2 regions of the Oceanobacillus sp. CAU 1775 genome follow, and region 1 is predicted to be linked to the other one. Evidence: a T-box and tRNA genes for the amino acid it is inferred to sense, from the RefSeq annotation. Region 1 holds a T-box; the other holds one or more tRNA genes.
The links. A T-box is a leader RNA that pairs with one kind of tRNA and senses whether it is charged. The one in region 1 lies ahead of ileS (isoleucine--tRNA ligase), so its partner is inferred to be a tRNA-Ile.
Positions count from the first base shown of each region.

Region 1 (4,205 bases):
TTCGTAAAGAAGAACAACCTTTTATTGACCAAGTGATGTCTTGGAAAGACGAAGTAGAACAAACATATATACCAAGATTAACTGATTTTCTTGATCCTAGAGAACAACAAATAGTCACCATGATTATCGGTGAAACGAATGAAGAATTAAAACTCTATTACTCTGGTGGATCAGCATATGCTGAAAGAAAGCGTATGATAATTGCTCCGTTCTATGAAGAAATCTCTGAAGAAGCTTTTCAATTATCTATCCTTGAAGCAAGATATGAAGAGAAATTCATTACTCTTACGCACCGTGATGTGATGGGTGCATTTCTCTCATTAGGTGTAATAAGAGAAAAACTTGGAGATATCTACGTTAAATCAGGAAAGCTTCAAATCATCGTGACAAGTGAAATTTCACAGTATGTTATCATGAATCTTTTATCTATAAAAAATGCAAAAGTTAATTTAAAAGAAGTACCAGTTACTTCGCTAATAGATCATAAGCCAAATTGGTTGGAATCAACAAAAACGGTATCATCCATGAGACTAGATGTGATTCTAAAAGAAATCTATCGTATTTCTAGAAAAGATGCTCAACAAGCAATTGAAAAACAACGTGTGAAAGTTAATCATAAAGTTGTTCAAGATAATAAGTTTGCTTTACAAGAAGGGGATATGATTTCTCTTATAGGTAAGGGCCGAAGTAAAGTAGTCAGTATTGCTGGGCAAACACGAAAAGAAAAATGGCGAATAACGACAGCAACGCTGCAATAGATTTTACCTCAGGCAGGACAATTTGTATTCTTGTTGAATAAAGTATAGAAGTCAAAAATTATCATAAATCGTAAAAGGAGGTGGCCACTGTGCCATTATCACCATTAGATATCCATAATAAGGAATTTACGAATAAATTTCGTGGATTTGACGAAGATGAAGTAAATGAGTTTTTAGATCGCGTCGTAAAAGATTACGAAATTGTTATTCGCGAAAAGAAAGCTTTGGAAGAACAAGTGAAACAAATGGAAGAAAGACTTGGACATTTCACAAACATTGAAGAAACGCTAAACAAATCAATTCTTGTTGCACAAGAAACTGCTGAAGATGTTAGAGCCAATGCAATGAAGGAATCAAAATTAATTATTAAAGAAGCAGAGAAAAATGCAGACAGAATCATTAATGAAGCTTTAAGTAAATCAAGAAGAATTGCGATGGATGTTGAAGAACTGAAGAAACAAGCCAAAGTGTTCAGAACTCGCTTGAAGATGATTGTTGAAGCTCAATTGGAAATGATTGAGACAGATGATTGGGAAGAACTATTTAGTGAAGAAATCAGTGATGAAGAGGAATTAATGCAGAACAACGCTTAGTTCTTGACGTTATTATAAATTTTACATATAATTCATATATCTTAAAAGAATCCAGAAATACGTTGACGGAGACAGTATAGAAGTATTTTTTCTAATTAGCGAATCAGGGTTGGTGCGAGCCTGATAGAAATTACTTTTGGAAAATCACTCCCGATGTAGTCATTGTGAAATAACAGTAACGATGAACGGTTAGTCACCGTTAACAGATTTTGAGTGAATTTAAATGGTCATATTTAAATTTATAAGGGTGGTACCGCGAGTCTTCTCGTCCCTTTCCAGGGATGGAGAGGGCTTTTTTTATAGCTATAATTAAAGAAATCTTATAAATGAATTGAAAGATAATTTAGGAGGAAATTCAATGGATTATAAAGAGACATTATTGATGCCAAAAACGGAATTCCCAATGCGTGGAAATCTACCAAACAAAGAACCTGAAAGACAGAAAAAGTGGGAAGAAGAAAAAATTTATGAACAAGTATTAGAACGAACAAAAGGTCGTCCACTATTTAACCTGCATGATGGACCTCCATATGCTAACGGTGATCTTCATATTGGTCATGCACTAAATAAAGTGCTAAAAGATATGATTAACCGTTACAAATCAATGACTGGTTATCATGCACCATATATTCCAGGTTGGGATACGCATGGTCTACCTATCGAAACAGCTTTGACTAAAAATAAAAAAATCAAAAGAAAAGAAATGCCAATTGCTGAATTTAGAAAGCTATGTGAAGAGTACGCATTGGACCAAGTTGATAAACAACGTACACAGTTCAAAGGCTTAGGAGTTCGTGGTGACTGGGATAATCCATACATCACGTTGACAAAGGATTATGAAGCAGCTCAAATTAAAGTTTTTGGTGAAATGGCGAAGAAGGGCTACATCTATAAGGCTCTAAAACCAGTATATTGGTCACCATCTTCTGAATCAGCATTAGCTGAAGCTGAAATTGAATACTATGATAAGCGCTCACCGTCTATTTATGTATCTTTTGATGTGACAGATGGTAAGGGAGTATTAGAAACTGGAGATAAAATTATTATCTGGACAACGACTCCTTGGACATTACCTGCGAACCTTGGGATTAGCTTACATCCAGATTTAGAATATGTTGTTGCAAAGGTAAAAGATGAAAGATATGTCGTTGCTAAAGCATTGTTAGAAGAAGTTGCAGAAGAGTTAGGCTGGGAAAATCATGAAGTTGTGAAAAACTTTAAAGGTGAAGAAGCGGATAAAGTAGTGGCTAAACATCCATTCTATGACCGTGATTCACTTGTTATGTTGGGAGACCATGTAACAACTGACGCTGGTACTGGTTGTGTTCATACAGCACCAGGACATGGTGAAGATGACTTCTACGTTAGCCAAAAATATGGAATTTACGCTTTATCTCCTGTAGATGATAAAGGTGTATTTACAGAAGAAGCTCCAGGATTTGAAGGCTTGTTCTATGACACTGCAAATAAAGCAATTACTGAAAAATTGGAAGAAGTAGGTGCGTTATTAAAACTAGACTTCATTACGCACTCTTATCCACATGACTGGAGAACAAAGAAACCTACGATTTTCCGTGCAACACCACAATGGTTTGCGTCTATTAAAGACTTTAGATCAGACATTTTAGATGAAATTAAAGAAGTTAAATGGTATCCAAACTGGGGCGAAACGAGACTATATAATATGGTTCGTGATCGTCAAGACTGGGTAATTTCTAGACAGCGTACATGGGGTGTTCCTATCCCTGTTTTCTATGGTGAAGATGGAGAACCAATTATTACTGAGGAAACAGTGAATCATGTATCTGAATTATTCAAAGAGCATGGGTCAAATGTGTGGTTTGAAAGAGAAGCTAAGGACTTACTTCCAGAAGGATTTACTTCAGAACATAGCCCGAACGGAACCTTTACAAAAGAAACAGACATTATGGATGTATGGTTTGATTCAGGATCTTCTCATGAAGGTGTCCTAATGAATCGTGAAGACCACCAGCGTCCTGCAGATATTTATCTAGAAGGTAGTGACCAATATCGTGGTTGGTTTAACTCTTCCATTTCTACTGCAGTTGCTGTAACAGGTAAAGCTCCATATAAAGCAATCATTAGTCACGGATTTGTTTTAGATGGTAATGGCCGTAAAATGAGTAAGTCTTTAGGGAACGTTATTCTTCCAGGTAAAGTTCAAAAGCAATTGGGTGCAGATATTTTACGTCTATGGGTTTCTTCTGTGGATTATCAAGCTGACGTAAGAATTTCAGATGATATTCTAAAGCAAACTTCAGAAGCTTATCGTAAAATTAGAAACACCTTCCGTTTTATGCTAGGTAACTTGGCAGATTTTGATCCTGCCAAAGATAGTGTGCCAGAAGCAGAAATGGAAGAAGTAGACTTATTCATGCTTAAACGTTTACAGGAAGTGTTAAAAGAATCAAGAAATTCGTATGAAGCTTATGAATTCTCACCAATTTTCCATCAAATTCATAACTTTAGTTCTGTAGACTTAAGCTCATTCTATTTAGACTTTGCTAAAGATATTCTTTATATTGAGAGTCCAAATAATAAACGTCGTCGTAGCATTCAAACAGCTTACTATGAAATTTTAACGACGCTTGTAAAATTACTAACGCCAATTATTCCACATACTGCAGAAGAAGTGTGGGAGTATATTCCAGGAGTTAAAGAAAGTAGTGTTCAATTAACAGATATCCCTGAACCAAGAGAAATTACTGGTTTTGATGAAGAAAAATGGAATCATTTTATGAATGTTCGTGATGACGTTCTTAAAGCTTTAGAAGAAGCTAGAAATGAAAAGTTAATTGGAAAACCTTTAGAAGCGAAAGTAACATTAGTACCA
Region 1 covers NZ_JBTLRO010000002.1:432,862-437,066, reverse strand. The annotation lists gene ACXYMZ_RS05425 (YlmH family RNA-binding protein) at 1-758, shown strand, start outside; gene ACXYMZ_RS05420 (DivIVA domain-containing protein) at 848-1,351, shown strand; T-box leader at 1,405-1,627, shown strand; gene ileS (isoleucine--tRNA ligase) at 1,710-4,205, shown strand, end outside.

Region 2 (4,205 bases), 390 kb from region 1:
TGCATTACCAGTATTGTTTGGTGATAATATAGGTACAACTATTACAACTATTCTTGCTTCATTAGGAGCATCTATAGCTGCTAAAAGAGCAGCGTTGACACATGTAATTTTCAATCTAGTTGGTACAGTTATTTTTCTACTCTTTTTAGGATTATTTACATCCTATATTACATGGCTTCAAGTTCAATTGAACCTAAATGAACAAATGACTATTGCATTTGCTCACGGTTCATTTAATGTGTTAAACACAATTATTCAGTTTCCAATTATCGGAGGATTAGCATGGTTAGTTACTAAGTTAATCCCTGGAGAAGATACTGTTATTGAATATAAGCCAAAACACTTAGATCCAATTTTAATTAGACAATCTTCGACACTTGCTCTAGAACAAGCGAAGGCAGAAGTAGTTCATATGGGTGGTTTTGCTTACCAAGGATTAGATGAGACGCTCAAGTTTGTTAGTACTTCCAATCCAAAACATGCTGAAATAGCTCGTCAAATTGAAGGTGCAATTAACAATTTGGATAGAGAGGTAATGGAATATCTTGTTGATATATCAGCAGATTCCATGACGAAACTAGAGAGAGATAAACATTCATTCCTGATGGACAGCGTCCGAGACATTGAAAGAATCGGAGATCATTTCGAAAATATTCTAGAACTTGTTGAATATAGAATTACGAATAAAGTCCACTTGACAGAACAAGCAATGGAAGATCTTAATAATATGTTTAATCTCACATTATTAACGGTGAAGCAATCGATTGAATCTCTTGAAAATCGTGATAAAGAGGCCGCATTAGAAGTTGTTAAAAAAGAAGAACAAATCGATCAGATGGAAAGAAACTTCCGTAAAAAACACATCATACGTGTGAACGAAGGTCTTTGTAGTGCCACCTCAGGTATTGTATTTGTCGATATATTAAGTAACTTAGAAAGAATTGGTGACCATGCAGTAAATATTGCAGAAGAAATACTTTCTGAATCATAAAGTATGGAAGAGGAGGGAGTCCTCCTCTTTTATATGCATTTTACAAAAATATGTAGTATAATATATTTTCATCAACTGATTTTATAGTTTATAAAGTAATAAAAACTGCGTTTGGTAAAAACTTTTGCCAATCTGCAAAATAATGTTGACATAATTGTTACTACATGGTAAATTATATCTTGTTGTTATAAATTTTGTGTTATTCCACAGTAGCTCAGTGGTAGAGCAATCGGCTGTTAACCGATCGGTCGTAGGTTCGAATCCTACCTGTGGAGCCATGGCGGCGTAGCTCAGCTGGCGAGAGCGTTCGGTTCATACCCGAAAGGTCGGGGGTTCGATCCCCTCTGCCGCTATTAAGAAATGCATAAGATATAGAAGCTTTTGTATGATGAGAATTAATTTTATTGTAATTTCAAAAGCTTCTGGTATCTATGCTTATCAAAGTTATAAAATCCTAATAATATACTTTATGGCGGTCGTGGCGAAGCGGTTAACGCACCGGATTGTGGCTCCGGCATACGTGGGTTCGATCCCCACCGGTCGCCCCATATATACTTAGGACCCTTAGCTCAGTTGGTTAGAGCTATCGGCTCATAACCGATCGGTCGCAGGTTCGAGTCCTGCAGGGTCCACCATTTTCATATATTCATACGGAGGTATACCCAAGTCCGGCTGAAGGGATTGGTCTTGAAAACCAACAGGCGGGTCAAACCGCGCGGGGGTTCGAATCCCTCTACCTCCTCCATTTTTTTAATACATACGGCTCGGTAGCTCAGTCGGTAGAGCAACGGACTGAAAATCCGTGTGTCGGCGGTTCGATTCCGTCCCGAGCCACTTCTAAAACAAGTCTAGTACTTGTTTTTTTATTTTGCTATTCTTTTTACTTAATAATTCTGTAAGCTTTAAATTTGCATGGAACATGAAGCTTTGATAATCTAATAGTGAATGAAAAAAGATTATGGGAGGAAGATTAATTATGGCAAAATTTGAATTACCAGAGTTACCTTACGCTTACGATGCATTAGAAAAGTCTTTCGACAAAGAAACAATGAATATCCACCATACGAGACATCACAACACGTATGTTACAAATTTAAATGCAGCACTTGAAGGGCATGCAGACCTACAAGAAAAATCAATTGAAGATTTAATTAGTGATTTAGATGCGGTTCCTGAAAATATTCGTACTGCAGTACGCAATAATGGTGGGGGGCACGCTAACCACAGTTTCTTCTGGAAGATTCTATCTCCAAATGGTGGAGGAGAGCCTACAGGAGAGTTAGCTGATAAAATCAATGCTAAATTTGGTTCATTTGACAAATTTAAAGAAGAATTTGCAGCAGCAGCTACTGGTCGCTTCGGATCAGGTTGGGCATGGCTAGTTAGCAATAACGGTGAACTAGAAGTAACTAGTACTCCGAACCAAGATTCACCACTAATGGAAGGTAAGCATCCACTAGTTGGACTTGACGTATGGGAGCATGCGTATTACTTAAAATTCCAAAACAAACGTCCTGATTATATCTCAGCATTTTGGGATGTTGTAGATTGGGAAGAAGTTAATAAAAATTACAACGCTGCAAAATAATAGTTTAAAAATAAAAATCACGTAGATGATCTACGTGATTTTTATTTTTGTTATTATTTAAAACAAATACACATGAAATATGCTAAAATAGATAAGTATATTATGAAGCAAACAGGGGTGCCTAAGATGGTTGATAAAAAGAAAAATAAAAGTAAAAAAAATGCGCAGCTACCCTTTCGAACAAATATTATATTTTTTGTTGTATTCTTACTTTTTTCAACGCTAATTTTACAACTTGGTGTTGTTCAAATATTAAATGGTGAAGCATTTCAAGAAGAGATTGATCGTACCGTTCAAGATAGAACAAAGATCCCAGTTCCAAGGGGAAAAATATATGATAGAAATCTTAATGTAGTTGTCGATAATAATGCACTTTATTCAATAACCTATACACCTCCTAAGGGTGTTCAAGCACAAGATAGATTAGATGTTGCTGAAAAGCTAGCACAGTTCATAGCAATGGACAGTGAAGAAGAATTAGATAAAGTTACTGACTTTGATAAAAGGGAATATCTTTACTTAAAGGACCTTCAAAAAAACGTTGGTGTTGCAGAAAAAGATAAGGAACCAACATTCGCAGATCGCTTAACAGATGAAGAGAAAAAAGATTTATCAAATGCACAAATTTATCGTGAAGTACTCAATAAAATTACAGACGATGAAGTAGATGATAGTAATTTTACAAAACAAGATTTAGAAGTTATTCGAATTAAAAAAGAATTAGATAAAGCATATTCGCTAACTCCCCAAATTGTTAAAAATGAAAATGTAACACCTGAAGAATATGCATTAGTATCTGAAAACCTTGCTGATTTGCAAGGGATAAATGCAACAACAGACTGGGATAGGGAATATACCTATGGATCAACATTCAGATCCTTACTTGGTAACATTACGAGTCATTCTGCAGGGATACAAGCTGAAGATTTGGATTACTATTTGACAAGGGGTTACAGCAGGACTGACCGTGTTGGAATTAGTGGTTTAGAAAAACAGTATGAAGAGTATCTAAGAGGTAGAAAAGAACAGATTGAATATACTACAACAAAATCAGGTGCTGTGATTGATTCTGAAGTTATTGTAAAAGGGGAAAAAGGTAAAGATCTGATTCTAACAATTGATATGGAATTCCAAAAAGAAGTTGATAAAATCCTTCAAGAAGAATTGGAGCATGCCATAAATATTGATCGCTATAATAATCCTTTAATGAAAGATGCATTGGCAGTTGTCATGAACCCAAAAACAGGGGAACTTCTTGCTGTTTCAGGACAAACGTATAATTCAGAAGACCGTACTTTTTCACACAATCCGCAAAAGACTTTGCTAGATACGCATGTTCCAGGATCTGTAATAAAAGGAGCAACTGTTTTAGCGGGATTAGATTCAGGGGTCATTTCGCCTGGTCAAACATTCTTTGATAGTCCAATAACTATTAAAGGTTCGCCAACGATGCGGTCATTTTCTTCAACGATTGGCTCCGCTAATGACATAAAAGCTTTAAAAGAATCTTCCAACGTGTATATGTATTATATTGCCTTACGTATGGGGGGAGAAACCCAATATCCGTTTCCTGATGGTGAAGCTGCTAGATTTAGCACAGACGCATGGCAGACAATGAGAAATTAT
Region 2 covers NZ_JBTLRO010000002.1:42,482-46,686, forward strand. The annotation lists gene ACXYMZ_RS03370 (Na/Pi cotransporter family protein) at 1-991, shown strand, start outside; tRNA gene ACXYMZ_RS03375 (tRNA-Asn) at 1,195-1,269, shown strand; tRNA gene ACXYMZ_RS03380 (tRNA-Met) at 1,271-1,344, shown strand; tRNA gene ACXYMZ_RS03385 (tRNA-His) at 1,464-1,539, shown strand; tRNA gene ACXYMZ_RS03390 (tRNA-Ile) at 1,550-1,626, shown strand; tRNA gene ACXYMZ_RS03395 (tRNA-Ser) at 1,644-1,736, shown strand; tRNA gene ACXYMZ_RS03400 (tRNA-Phe) at 1,753-1,825, shown strand; gene ACXYMZ_RS03405 (superoxide dismutase) at 1,968-2,579, shown strand; gene ACXYMZ_RS03410 (peptidoglycan D,D-transpeptidase FtsI family protein) at 2,706-4,205, shown strand, end outside.
Region 2: it has a tRNA-Ile gene. The T-box ahead of ileS (isoleucine--tRNA ligase) is inferred to sense a tRNA for this amino acid. The anticodon was not compared.